Regions from separate parts of the Paenibacillus apii genome, predicted to be linked through region 3. Evidence: riboswitches for the same ligand, from Rfam matches in the RefSeq annotation. Region 3 holds a riboswitch; each other region holds the start of a gene.
The links. Region 3 has a riboswitch for thiamine pyrophosphate ahead of thiC (phosphomethylpyrimidine synthase ThiC). Riboswitches for the same ligand answer to the same signal wherever they lie in the genome.

Region 1: another riboswitch for thiamine pyrophosphate. It lies ahead of G5B47_RS22070 (ABC transporter substrate-binding protein); the one in region 3 lies ahead of thiC (phosphomethylpyrimidine synthase ThiC).
Region 2: another riboswitch for thiamine pyrophosphate. It lies ahead of G5B47_RS12580 (ABC transporter ATP-binding protein); the one in region 3 lies ahead of thiC (phosphomethylpyrimidine synthase ThiC).
Region 4: another riboswitch for thiamine pyrophosphate. It lies ahead of G5B47_RS11780 (thiamine phosphate synthase); the one in region 3 lies ahead of thiC (phosphomethylpyrimidine synthase ThiC).

What each region holds. Positions count from the first base shown of each region.
Region 1 covers NZ_JAAKGU010000013.1:135,880-139,393, reverse strand. Annotated here, with positions in the region: gene G5B47_RS22075 (hypothetical protein) at 1-1,219, shown strand, start outside; TPP riboswitch at 1,293-1,405, shown strand; gene G5B47_RS22070 (ABC transporter substrate-binding protein) at 1,618-2,685, shown strand; gene G5B47_RS22065 (thiamine-binding protein) at 2,785-3,078, shown strand; gene G5B47_RS22060 (ABC transporter permease) at 3,075-3,514, shown strand, end outside.
Region 2 covers NZ_JAAKGU010000005.1:89,795-93,308, forward strand. Annotated here, with positions in the region: gene G5B47_RS12570 (S-layer homology domain-containing protein) at 1-309, shown strand, start outside; gene G5B47_RS12575 (pentapeptide repeat-containing protein) at 462-1,289, shown strand; TPP riboswitch at 1,412-1,515, shown strand; gene G5B47_RS12580 (ABC transporter ATP-binding protein) at 1,706-2,398, shown strand; gene G5B47_RS12585 (ABC transporter permease) at 2,379-3,152, shown strand; gene G5B47_RS12590 (ABC transporter substrate-binding protein) at 3,152-3,514, shown strand, end outside.
Region 3 covers NZ_JAAKGU010000001.1:142,793-146,306, reverse strand. Annotated here, with positions in the region: gene thiC (phosphomethylpyrimidine synthase ThiC) at 72-1,811, opposite strand; TPP riboswitch at 1,897-2,008, opposite strand; gene G5B47_RS00755 (Gfo/Idh/MocA family protein) at 2,051-2,989, opposite strand; gene G5B47_RS00750 (helix-turn-helix transcriptional regulator) at 3,111-3,514, shown strand, end outside.
Region 4 covers NZ_JAAKGU010000004.1:338,626-342,139, forward strand. Annotated here, with positions in the region: gene G5B47_RS11770 (hypothetical protein) at 1-187, shown strand, start outside; gene G5B47_RS11775 (SDR family oxidoreductase) at 450-1,322, shown strand; TPP riboswitch at 1,466-1,568, shown strand; gene G5B47_RS11780 (thiamine phosphate synthase) at 1,673-2,356, shown strand; gene thiS (sulfur carrier protein ThiS) at 2,362-2,565, shown strand; gene G5B47_RS11790 (ThiF family adenylyltransferase) at 2,573-3,514, shown strand, end outside.

The sequences.
Region 1 (3,514 bases), on a different contig from region 3:
GTTCGCCGCGCATGTGCTGTTTCCGTACCGGGAGGACAAAGATTCATTCCGCCGCTTTTCCCGGGTGAATGGCCTGAGCTGCCGGATGGAAATGCCGCAGGGCTCGGTACCCTTCCAGGTGCTCTCGACGGATGTGTTCATTTGTCCGTTCCAGCTCGGCTTTCTGACCATACGGACGATGATCGACGACAAGAGGTTTCCGCTCAGCTTCGCTCTGGAGTTCGCCGACCGGTTCCGCTCGCTGGAAAATGTAAAGGAAGCGGACGAGGCATCCCGCATCTTCTGCGGAGAACGGATGTTTAACCAAATGGAGGATTTTATCTTCAAAAATCTGGTGAACGGTCTGGGAGAGTTCCTCGACCAGTCGGAGCTGGACGGGGCTTACTTCGAGACGCTGCCTTTTTTCGTGGATGAGCGGATGATGGTTCAGGCCTTTTACGGATTCGAGGAAGGGGAGAACATCAGCCGCGAAACATGCTACCGGGCTTCCCAGCTTGACGGGATGAAAGCGGACGGACGGCCCTATACGAGCGCGAGCAGCGAAGAATATATCGGGGAATACTGCCGGAAGCACCGGTACGGACGCTGGGGTCCGGATACCTACTACATGACGAACGAACAGACCTTCTGCTGCCTGAGCCGCAGTGATTCCGAAACCGCAGTGAAGCTGGCCAATCAAATGTATGGCGAATATTATTACGGCCTGCTGCTTAGCCTTTTTCACAAGATCGTGCTGCTGAAGCTGTCCAATGTGCACTCGCGGCTGCGGATCGAGCATGATTACGAGGAAATCGAGGATTTGATCTACTATATTAACAAGTTCTCCGCCAAATTTTATTTCCTTGAGCTGATCTCACAGACGCAGGGCCGTGAAATCTTCTTTCAGCTGCGCAAAGTGTACGGCAATGACGCACTGTTCGAGGAAGTGAAGCAGACGCTGGCCGATCTGTTCCAGTATCAGGAGACGTTCCAGGCCAAGCGCCGCGACAACCTGCTGATGATTCTGACGGTATTCACGGTCGTTAGCGGCATTTACGGGATGAATCAGGTCATCGAGGACTTAAAGGGAAACATCGACTGGGGCAAAATGCTTCAGTATTCCGTATTCGAATACATCGCACTGCTCTTGACCTTCTGCGGCATCATCGTCAGCGGCGTTCTGACGCTGCGCGAGCTGCGGAGCGGGATCAAAAGCCGCCGCCGGAAGAAGCTAGAATAGCCGTCAGGCTGGACAATCCCGGAACCTTGCGTCTATAATTACACCGTAAGCAGTAAGAAATACCCGCAAACTTCATACCGCCTTGGGGTGCTGGAATTACGGCCGGCTGAGAGTGTATCCCGCAAGATACTGACCCTTATACCTGATCTGGATAATGCCAGCGTAGGAAAGTCCAAAAGCGTGTGGTCCCGATAGACCGCCGCCGTTATGCACTCCGCAGCGTCCCGAATATTCAGGGACGCTTTTTTGGCTTTGTTTCTTGGCACCAAGGAGAGAACGCAAATTTCCGGGTCCGCCGGCCGGTCCCGCAATTTGCGGATCAGTTATCATGAAGACGGGAATACCCGCCGCTTCGGGCTTCGCCGCCCGGGATGGCAATACAAAGGAGAGACGATATAATGGGAGTCAAAAAATGGTTAACACTGTCCCTGGCCAGCTTGCTCATCCTGACGGCAGCAGGCTGCGGCGGCAATAATTCGGGAGGAAACGCCGGCGGCGCTCAGGGAACCCCTGCTTCTGCATCGCCGGAGGCATCGGCTTCCGCCGAAAGCTCGCCCAAAGCGGCGACGCCGGTAAAGGTCGCGCTCGACTGGACGCCGAACACGAACCACACCGGGCTGTATGTTGCCAAAGAGCTCGGCTACTACGCGGAAGAAGGCCTTGACGTTGAGATTGTGCAGCCGGGAGCGGCGGGCGCGGATACGATGGTCACCTCGGGAGAAGCCGCCTTTGGCGTCGGCGCGCAGGACAGTCTGACGCTGGCCCGCATTCAGGGCGTTCCGCTCGTATCTATCGCGGCGATTATCCAGCATAACACGTCGGGCTTTGCGGCTCCGGTTGACCGGGGCATCAAGTCGCCGAAGAATTTTGAAGGCAAAACCTACGGCGGCTGGGGATCGCCGGTCGAAGAAGCTTCCATGAAGGCGATTATGGACCCGGTTGGCGGCGATGTGAAGAAGGTCAAGCAGGTCACGATCGGCGAGGCCGATTATTTTACGGCCGTTAAGCGCGACATTGACTTTGCCTGGATCTTCTACGCCTGGACCGGTATTGAGGCGAAGCTGCGCGGTGAGCCGCTCGATATGCTCTATTTGAAGGATTACGCGCCACAGCTCGATTACTACACGCCGGTGCTGACGACAAGCGAGAAAGAAATCGCCGAGAATCCCGAGGTGGTTAAAGCCTTTTTGAAGGCGACATCCAAGGGGTATCAATACGCAATCGACCATCCGAAAGAGGCTGCCGATATTCTGATCAAGGCGGTTCCCGATCTGGACCCTAAGCTTGTTCAGGCCAGCCAGGAATGGCTCAGCCCGAAATACAAGGACGATGCTGCCCGGTGGGGCGAGCAGAAAGCCTCTGTATGGAAAGATTACGCCGATTGGATGTACGGGCTGAAGCTGCTGGAGAAGCCGCTTGAGGCCGACAAGGCGTTCACGAACGATTTTTTGCCGGACGGGCAGTAAGCTTAATAGAGTTAAAATCTTGATTCACGGGGTTCACCATTAACGGTATGAAAGTATTAAGGTCATGAAAATATCAACGTCATGAAAGGATGATAGGCAATGGCAAGCACGCTGCTGAGCATTCAGGTAATTCCGAAGACGCCGGGAGGCGAGGATGTAATTCCTTATGTGGACAAGGCGATTGAGGTCATTCAGCGCTCCGGTGTGAAGCATCAGGTGAACGCACTGGAGACGACGATGGAAGGCGAGCTCGCCGACCTGCTCGAAATTGTCCGGGAGATGCAGGAGGCGCTGATCGAAGCAGGCTGCCCCAGCGTGATCTCGCAAGTGAAGATCGCCCATAACCCGGGCGGAATCAGCATGGACAAGCTGACGGAGAAATACCGCCCGTGAGCTCCCGTTGGAGACAAATCTGGCCGCCCTTTGTGGCGGTCCTCTTGTTTTTGGCGGTCTGGCAGGTGTCGGTCTCCTGGTTCCATGTGGAAAAATGGATGCTGCCCGCTCCCTCCGACATTTGGCGGGAAGGCATGGCCAGCGCTTCTTCCCTTAAAGGGCATACGCTTGCGACGCTGCGGCTCACGCTGATCGGCTTTCCGCTCGGGGTAGCGGCGGGGCTGATCTGCGCCGTGCTGCTGCATATTGTGCCTTGGACGGCCCGCGCGCTGTACCCGCTGCTGATCCTGAGCCAGAACGTGCCGGTGATCGCGCTGGGTCCGCTGCTGGTCATCTGGTTCGGCTTCGGGCAGCTGCCTAAGATTATTCTCATCGTTCTGGTGTGCTTCTTCCCCGTGGCGGTCGCGGGCCTGAGCGGGCTGGCCCAGACCGACCG
Region 2 (3,514 bases), on a different contig from region 3:
GGTGTCGAAGTCCCGGCGGATATCGATCCCAAGGAACCGATGACCAAACAGCAGTTCACTGCCCTGCTCGTTCAAGGCCTTGAAAAAGCCGGCAATCTGCCGATGATCAAGCTGGCTCCGGCGAAAATCGCTGACGAAGACCAGATTGACCCTTCTTACCAGGGCGGCATTCAGCGCTCCCTCGCGTACAAGATCACCGCGCTCGACAAAGACGGTAAGTTTCATCCGGAGAGCAAGCTGACACGGGCTGAAGCGGCTGTCATGCTGTATAACGCCTTAGAGTATCTGAAAGCTCACGGCAATCGATAAACTGTTTAGTGAAACGCACTTGCCTCCTGTGCAGAAGGCATCCGTGCGTTTCTTTTTTGCCTGCGCAGACGAAATCATGAAAAGCGGTTTACTCCTGAAGCATTCCTTATTAAACTATTGAAGTAGTTTTCATATAAAAGGAAGTGTAGGCAATGTCCAATCATTTAAAGGCCGATTGCGCACAATGCTTCGGTTTATGCTGCGCAGCTTTGCCTTACGCCAAATCTGCCGATTTTGCAGCAGATAAAGCCGGAGGCATCCCCTGCCCCAACCTGCAGGCCGACTACCGCTGCGGGATCCATAATGATCTCAGAGCAAAAGGCTATAAGGGCTGTACCGTCTATGAATGCTTTGGCGCGGGGCAGAAAGTATCCCAAATTACTTATAAAGGAAAGGATTGGCGAAAAAATCCGGGTTCGGCCCAGGAAATGTTCGAGGTCTTTCCGATTATGCAGCAGCTGCATGAGATGCTGTGCTATTTGAATGAAGCATTGGAGAGGCAAGAGACCGGACCGATAAATACCAATTTGCGGGCAGCTCTGGAATCAACCGAGAATCTCACGAAGCTTGATCCAGTTTCGATTATCAAGCTGGACGTCCCCGCCCATCGGGCGGTCGTCAACGATCTCCTGCTCCAGACAAGTGAACGGGTGCGGGCCAATGTTCCGCCGCGGCATCATAATCACCAGAAAGCAAAACCCAAAATGAGCAAGAGAAACGACTATATCGGGGCCAATTTGCGGGAAGCCGATCTTAGGGGCGCCAACTTGAGAGGCGCACTGCTGATCGCGGCCGACCTCCGAAAGGTCGACATGCGACAGGCCGACCTGATCGGCGCCGATTTCAGGGATGCTGACTTAAGGGGAGCCGATCTCACGGGGAGTATTTTTCTTACGCAAGCACAAATCAACTCGGCTAAGGGCGATATTCATACGAAGCTGCCACCCTCGTTGACGATTCCCGGCCATTGGATGACCTAATGCCTGGAACGGCCCTTGTACTGTACCCTTGTGTTGTAAGCTTGCTTGGACCCAAACGATTCATTGAGGGACCTCAAGGGATATGGTATAGTTAGAATCAATAATAACCGAATACAAGACCGCAATTTCACTAGGGGAGTCACTAGACTGAGACGGAGCCGCGAGCTTCGGACCCTTGGAACCTGATCTGGATCATACCAGCGGAGGGAAGTGGAACCTGAGCTTTTACTTGACTGAAGCCGGACAGCTTGTGCTGATGTTCGGCGGATTTCTAAAGGCCCGTTCATTTCTCTAATGGAAATGGACGGGTCTTTGTTCATTTAAAGGAGGGTTGACCCGCTATCGAAGAACTTTTATCTCTTAAACGCCTTTCTTTTTCCTTTCCGCAGCAGAAGCCCGTATTTTCGGATCTGTCATTGACAGTCCACAAGGGCGAATTCGTCAGCATCGTCGGCGCCAGCGGCTGCGGCAAGAGCACGCTGCTGAAAGTGATAGCCGGACTGCTGAAGCAGTCTGCGGGAGACATCCGGCTTCGCGGCACCGACTCCGGCTCAGGCGCCAACCGGCTTGGCCATATCGCCTACATGCCTCAGCAGGATCTTCTTCTGCCCTGGCGGACCGTGCTAAACAACTGCCTGCTGCCGCTTGAGATTAAAGGCCAGGCCGCCAGCGGAACCAAGGCCAAGGCGCGTGACATGCTGAAGCGTGTCGGGCTCGCCGGATATGAGCTTGCTTATCCGCATGAGCTGTCCGGCGGGATGCGGCAGCGGGCCGCCTTTGTCCGCACGCTGATGAACGGTGGCGAATTGATGCTGCTCGATGAACCATTCGGCGCGCTCGACGCGATGACCAAGCGGGACATACACCGTTGGCTGCTGGAGCTATGGGGGAACCTTAAGCGGACGGTGATGTTCATCACGCATGATCTGGAGGAAGCGGTTCTGCTCAGCGACCGCATCTTTCTGATGCCTGCCGGAAGCGGCGGCGCCCTTCAGGAGATGAACGTCGGGCTTCCAAGGCCCCGCAGCATGCAAATGAACTTTGAACCCGGCTTTGTATCCTTACGGGCCGAGCTGGAGCGGAGGCTGTATGAAACGCGCGCCGTTTAAGGAAGGGATTCACCGCTCAGGCGCCTTCCCTCTCCTGTCGCTGTTGATTCTCGCCTTATGGGAAGCCGCAGTGCGCACGGAACTTGTTCCGTCCTTTATCCTTCCCGCTCCTTCCTCGATCTGGACGGCGCTCGTCCGAAACGCAGGGCTGCTACTGGGCACTCATCTGCCAGCCACCCTGGAGGAAGTCGCTATCGGCTGCCTGATGTCGGTGGCAGGCGGCATTTTGCTTGGAACCGGCATGCATCTGTCCCGGACGCTGGAGAAGGCGCTCTATCCATTGATTATCGTAAGCCAGACGATTCCATTGATTGCACTCTCCCCCATTTTTATTATGTGGTTCGGATATTCCCTGTGGAGCAAGGTTGCCGTCGTCTTCCTGACAGCGTTCTTTCCGGTGGTCGTCGGCGTCTACGACGGTCTGGGCAAAAGCCGCGGCGCCTACCAAGAGCTGCTGCTGACGATGGGCGCAAGCCGCAGGCAACTGCTGCTTAAGATCGGCGTTCCGCTGGCTCTCCCCTCCTTTTTCTCGGGGCTGAAGCTGACCGCAGTGTACTGCGTGATCGGCGCAACTATAGGCGAATGGCTCGGTGGGACTCGCGGTCTCGGTTATTACAGCCGCCGGATGGCCGGAAGCCTGCACAGCGCCGAAATGTTTGCCGCGATTGCCCTGCTCTCGGCGCTCGGCATCGCCCTTTTCCTCGCCGTCCGGCTGCTAGAACATCAGATTCTTAAGAAAAGAGGTACATATTGATGAAATTTTTTACCCGTAGTAAAGCTATGCTGCTGTCTGCCCTAACGATGCTGCTTGTGACAACCGCTTGTGGAGGCTCTTCGCCTTCAGGCGATGCGGCGGCTTCCTCCGCGCCCTCACAAGCCCCCATTGCATCGGCCAGCCCGGCCGAACCTGCTCACAAGCTGACGCTTATGCTCGACTGGTATCCGAACGCCGTGCATTCTTTTTTGTATACCGCCCAGGAACAGGGGTATTTCGCCAAGCAGGGGCTTGATGTAGAGATTCAAATGCCGGCCGACACGAATGACGCGCTGAAGCTCGTCGCCGCCGGCAAGGTTGATCTGGCGCTGAGCTACCAGCCGCAAGTGCTGATGGCCCGG
Region 3 (3,514 bases):
AAAAACAGCGGCAGCCTGAAGCTTTTTGCTTCAGACTGCCGTTTATTCATTACAACCGATTCACTAACCCATTAACGATACAACCCGTGTTCCGCCTCCGCAAACTGCTGTGATTTCTCCTTCATTCCGCGTTCAATCGCTTCGGCATCCTCCAGATTATTCTGCTTGGCATATTCCCGGATGTCCTGCGTGATTCTCATGCTGCAAAATTTCGGGCCGCACATTGAGCAGAAATGCGCCGTTTTCGCGCCTTCCGCGGGCAAGGTCTCGTCATGATATTCAATCGCCCGCTCGGGATCGAGCGACAGCTGGAACTGGTCCTTCCAGCGGAATTCGAACCGGGCTTTGGACAGCGCGTCGTCCCGCTCCTGGGCACCGGGATGCCCTTTGGCCAGATCGGCCGCGTGCGCCGCGATCTTGTAGGCGATGACGCCTTCGCGGACGTCGTCCTTGTTCGGGAGGCCCAGATGCTCCTTAGGCGTTACGTAGCAGAGCATAGCCGTACCGAACCAGCCGATCATCGCCGCGCCGATTGCGGAAGTAATATGATCGTAGCCCGGCGCGATATCCGTCGTGAGCGGTCCAAGCGTGTAAAAGGGCGCTTCCTGGCACACTTCCATTTGGCGGTCGACATTCTCCTTGATTTTCTGCATCGGAACATGCCCCGGGCCTTCAATCATCACCTGCACATCATGCTTCCAGGCAATCTTGGTCAGCTCGCCAAGGGTCTCAAGCTCAGCGAACTGCGCTTCGTCATTGGCATCGGCGATGGAACCCGGCCGCAGGCCGTCTCCCAGGGAGAACGCGATGTCGTACGTCTTCATGATTTCACAGATTTCCTCAAAATGAGTATACAGGAAGTTCTCCTGATGATGGGCGAGACACCAGGCCGCCATGATCGAGCCGCCGCGGGATACGATGCCCGTTACGCGTTTGGCTGTCAAAGGGACATAGCGCAGCAGCACGCCCGCATGGATCGTGAAATAGTCGACGCCCTGCTCGGCTTGTTCAATCAGAGTATCGCGATAGATTTCCCAGCTCAGCTCATGCGCTTTGCCGCCGACTTTTTCCAGCGCCTGATACAGCGGCACCGTGCCTACAGGCACTGGGGAGTTGCGGACAATCCATTCCCGGGTCGTATGAATATGACGGCCAGTCGAAAGATCCATAATCGTATCGGAACCCCAATGGGTCGCCCAGCGCATTTTCTCCACTTCTTCGTCGATTGAGGAGGAGACTGCTGAGTTTCCGATATTGGCGTTTATTTTGACAAGAAAGTTCCGTCCGATGATCATCGGCTCGCTTTCCGGGTGATTGATATTGCAAGGGATGATCGCTCTGCCGCTGGCGACTTCGTCCCGTACAAACGCAGGATCGACATTTTCGCGGATGGCAATAAACTCCATCTCCGGTGTGATGATGCCATTACGGGCATAGTGCATCTGCGTAACATTGGCTCCGCTTTTGGCGCGCAGCGGCCGCCGTTTGAGTCCCGGAAAGACTTCCGCGTTAGGGTCCTGCTCCAAATTCCGCAATCCATTATCTTCCGGCTTTACGTCCCGGCCTTCGTATTCCTCGACATCCCCGCGTTCCAAAATCCAGCTATGACGGAGCGGAGGGAGTCCTTTCCGGATATCCGTACACATCTGCGTATCGGAATAAGGGCCGCTGGCGTCATATACCCGCACTGGGGGATTAGGAGTTGCGCCGCCGTCAACCCCGGTCGTATCGCTCAGCGTAATCTCGCGCATGGGAACTCGAATGTCCTCCCGCGAGCCTTTCACATACACTTTTTGACTTTGACTTGTCATTTCAATTCCTCCTCTTAATAGTGTGAAGCGCCGGAGGAGACTAGGTACGCAAAAAAGACCGCATCCGAAGAAGCGGTCTTTGAACATACAAAGCCTGTGACGTTTCCTCCGCTGGCATTACCCAGATCAGGTTTTACGGTCGATGGCATAGGGCCATCCTCTCAGCCCGGCTATTTCCGAGCTCCCGTGTCTATGAAGTTGTCTTTAACAGGATATCCTAAACTCTGGGAAAGCACAAGCTACTTTTGGGAGATTTGCCGCCGGATTTCAAGTGCGGTTCCCAGAGAACGGGCCGCCCGGTCCAATGAAAGAAGCGAATTCCTACCGTTTTCGAAGCTTAGAAGCGCGTGTTCCAAGGTGGCTGCATACGGATTCATCTCCTCCAAAATGAGACGCTGTGCGCTGGAGGCGGTGTATTCCATCAAAGCGGCATCGGACTGGTCTCCAGAATCCTGTTCAAGAAAAACCAGCTTGCCCGATTCAAAATAAGCTTCATAGCCTACAGTAAAGGGATATCCGTCAGGCATTCCCGAGGAAGAGACAACTTCCGCAATCATGCCATTCTGTCCGAAGACCGCCCGAACCAGCGACTGCTGCGCATCCCTATATTCAGTTCCCCAGGCGGATCGAAGCTCCGGCGAATCCATCAGCCCTTCGATAAAGTCCAAATCGTGAATCATGAACTGAACAGGGAGGGAGCCTAGGCCCAGATCACCCCAGAGCGGGGGCGTCTCCCTTTTTAAAGTGAGTGACATCAGCTTGCCGTACGTTCCTTTCAGGCAGGACTCCCGCAGAAACGCATAGGCCGGGTCAAAATGGATAAACCGGTTTACCAGCACTCTTTTACCGTAGCGTCTTTCCGCATCCAGCATCGCCGCAGACTCCTCAATAGAGCAGCATACGGGCGTTTCGCAAAAGACATGCTTTCCATGCTCAAGCGCCTTGACCGCAACTTCGGCATGAAGCGGGGAGGGCAGACACAAATCGATGACATCGATATCCGGATCGCGCAAGAGTCCCTCTAAATCCCGGGTAATCTCTACCTTTAACTCACGTTCCAAAACAGCCAGCTTGCCCTCATCTCTTCCGAACACGACCACGCGTCCGCATAGATCCATTTGTTTCAGCAGGCGGGTATGATAAGCCCCAAATCCCGTCCCGAGTACGCCAATATTCATGAATTCCATCTCCTTCTAACGTTCTTGCTCTATGATATACTTGAATTATTGACAGCTAAGTGGCAACGATATGGAAATCGCCATGTGAAAAATTCTATGGTTCGCTAAAGGAGGGCGAGTGATGAGGCTGCACCGGCTGGTTGCGATTTTACTGCTGCTGGAGTCCAGAGGGAAGATAAAAGCAAAGGAGCTTGCGGAAGCGCTCGAAACCTCCGTCCGTTCGATTTATCGCGACGTGGATACGCTGGCCGAAGCCGGCGTTCCGATAGTCAGCACTCCGGGACCTTCCGGCGGCCTCTCCCTTATGGAAGGCTATACAGTTGATCTGAACAGCCTGCATAGCGACGATGTCGTTCACCTGTATCTCACGGGACTCGGCATTTACTCCGGCGCGGGAACCGAGTCGGGACAGAAGCTCAAGAATGCGCTGCTGAAGCTGGAAAAAACACTGCCGGACGCCTACAAACCGGATCTGCATAAGGCAAAATCCCGGTTTTATTTCGATGATACGCCCTGGTGGAGCGA
Region 4 (3,514 bases), on a different contig from region 3:
GCTGCTGCTGCTCGCGATGTTCGCCCTGGGCGGCATTATGAGCAAACCGCTTCGGTTGGCCGCCTCAGGCATGAAGCAGGGCCGAAATGTATCCATCGAAACCGGCAAAATCCGCACGTTGAGCGCACTGCTGGCGGTATGCTTGCTGGTTATACTGTTCTTTATGGCTTTTGACGAGATTATTTAAGCCGCGCGTACAGCCGTAACGTATTGCCGCTTCCTTACGGGGCGGTTTTTTTGCGCTTTGGGGGACGGCGCTCTTAGGTTCCTGTCTAGCGTAATGGACAAGCTTCCAAATGAGCTGGTCTTCGGCTGGGCTGGGGCAGGCCTGTTTGAGCCTCCGGCAAATGGTTAATTTAAATATCGTAAAGGGAACGCATAATTGCACATCCCAAAGACATCCTAAGGAAAGTCTGAGCTTTTGCAAACTTTCGAAAGGAGAATGAAAGATGTCCAATAGCAGTCAGCAAACCCAGAAGACGCTGCCACCGCAGCATCAGGACCGTCAACCCGGCCTGGAATCGGAAATGACGCCGCGGCCTAAATATGAGCCGGCGGCATATAAAGCGGCCGGCAAGCTGCTTGGCAAAGCGGCGCTCATTACAGGCGGTGACAGCGGGATCGGCCGCGCGGTTGCCGTGGCTTTTGCCAAGGAGGGGGCCGATGTGGTCATTTCCTATCTGAATGAGCACACTGATGCCGAGGAGACGAAGCGGCAAGTCGAGCAGGAAGGGCGCAAATGCATTCTCATATCCGGCGATATTGGCGTTGAAGCCTTCTGCCAGGATCTCATGAACAAATCGGTGGAGGGTCTTGGCAAGCTGGACATCCTCATCAACAATGCCGCGGAGCAGCATCCGCAGGAAAAGATCGAGGATATTACTTCCGAGCAGTTGGAGCGGACGTTCCGCACGAATATTTTCTCGATGTTCTATTTGACGAAAGCGGCGATGCCTCATTTGAAAGAAGGCTCCACCATAGTCAATACGACATCGATTACGGCATACAGAGGAAACCCTCAACTGCTGGACTATTCGTCAACTAAAGGCGCCATCCTTGCCTTCACTCGCTCGCTTGCCATGAATCTGGCCGACAAAGGCATTCGCGTCAATGCCGTCGCGCCGGGTCCGATCTGGACACCGCTCATTCCGTCCACCTTTGACGAGAAAAAGGTCAGCGAGTTCGGCTCCACCCAGCCGATGAAGCGTCCGGGACAGCCGGAAGAGCTGGCGCCGGCCTATGTCTATCTGGCCTCCGATGATTCGACGTATGTGACCGGCCAGGTTATGCACGTCAATGGCGGCGAAATCGTGAACGGCTAACCGTTCACGCCGTGAAATCAACCGCGTCGGCGGTAGGGTACAAAGCCTCCGGTTCGCTAGTGCGGCCGGGGGTTTTTTTCACGGAAGGGGTATGATGAGAAGGAAGAATATGCTATGCTGTAGAAGATTCATAACCGTATAGCGATTGACACTAGGGGTGCCGCATGGCTGAGACGAACGTGATTGTTCGGACCCTTTGAACCTGATCTGGATTGTACCAGCGTAGGGAAGTGGAGAGTGAATAGCTGCATCCGGGCCTCATCTGAGGTTCGAACCAATCCGCAGTTTTCGGCCGCCTTCCTTCGGAGGGCGGCTTTTTTGGCGCGATTAATGAAATTTGGAAGGAGAGGATGGCTGTGCATGCGGCACTAGATCCCCTTAACCGGCGTTCCACGGCTGCGGGCATTAAAGACAGTGATCCCGAGATTCATCTTATTTCCGGCGGCGGGACGCGGCTGGACAAGTTTCTGCTGATTGCGGAAACGGTCCATTCATGGGTCGATTACATCCATTTGCGAGAGAAAGCATGTACAGCGAATGAGCTGTACCAAGCTGTGAAGGAGATGACACGGCGCGGAGTGCCGCTTGCCAAAATCGTCGTGAACGACCGGCTGGATGTCGCGCTGGCTGCGGGAGCCGGCGGCGTCCAGCTTGCGGGGCACAGCCTTCCTCCTGCAGCCGCCCGTCCGCATGCCCCGGGGCTGCGCATCGGCCGCTCCGTCCATTCTCCAGCAGAGGCGGCTGCCTCCGCGGGCGAAGGGGCGGACTACTGCCTCTACGGGCATGTGTACGCCTCGGCCAGCAAGCCGGGCTTACCCGGCCGGGGCCTGGACCGACTCGCGGAAACCGTCCGGGCCTGCCCGGTTCCGGTCATCGCGATCGGCGGCATTGAGCCGGGAAATGCAGGGCAAGTTCTCTCAACCGGCGCGGCGGGCATTGCCGTGCTCTCGGGCATCTGCGGCGCCGCCGATCCGGCCGCGGCGGCAATGGCTTACCGCGCCGCGGTCCAGGCGGCCCGGCTTGAAAGGAGGTGAAGGCCATGATGCTGTATATCAACGGCAGTGAGACCAGGCTTGACGAAGCATGCGGGACGCTTGCGGATTTGCTGAGCCGTCCCGAATGGAAGGAACGACGGATGATCGTGGAACTGAATGGGATCATCGTGGGCAAGGACGATTACGGGCAGGTCACGCTGGCCGACGGGGACCGTGTCGAGCTGGTGCATTTTGTGGGAGGAGGCTGAGGATGAGGTGATTTCCGCCGGAGAGGACAGATACAGCAGGCAGGAACGCTTTTATGGAATCGGAATCGAGGGCCAGCGAAAGCTTGCCCGGGCGAAGGTGCTCATCATTGGCGCCGGGGCGCTTGGCTCTGCATGCGCGGAGACGATGGTGCGCTCGGGCGTCGGTAAGGTGACGCTTGTGGACCGGGATTATGTGGAGTGGAGCAACCTGCAGCGGCAAAATCTGTACAGCGAGCAGGATGCGGCGGAGCGGATGCCCAAAGCGGTGGCGGCGGCACGCAGGCTGCGCAGCGTCAACTCCTCCGTAAAGGTCGAAGGAATAGTAGCGGATATTACAGCGGAGGAGATCGGCCTCTACACGGGGGATGTAGACCTTATACTCGATGCGGCGGACAATTTCGAGGTGAGGATGATTGTCAATGATATTGCCGCAAGGGACGGCATTCCCTGGATCTACGGCGCCTGCACCGGCAGCTACGGGATTTCCATGACCATTGTCCCCGGGCAGAGCGCCTGCCTGCACTGTCTGCTGGACGGGCTTCCGGCCGGAGGGGATACCTGCGACACGGCGGGTATTATCGGTCCTGCCGTACAGATGACCGCCGCCTATCAGACGGCCGAGGCGCTGAAATGGCTGTCGGGGAACAGCGGTGCACTCCGCGGAACGCTGGTCTCCTTCGACCTCTGGGCGAACCGCCACTCGTCTGTGGATACGGCAAGGCTGAAGCGGGCCGATTGTCCGTCCTGCGGCGACAAGCGGACGTATCCGTATTTGTCGCCGGGCAGCCATTCCAGAACGACCGTGCTCTGCGGGCGGGATACGGTGCAGATTCGCCCGCCAAGTCCGGCGAGACTGGATTTGGAGGAGTGGGAGCGGCGGCTTTCCGCTTACGGCCGGGCCGAGCGCAATCCGTATATGCTTTCACTGACGCTGGAGAAGCACCGTCTG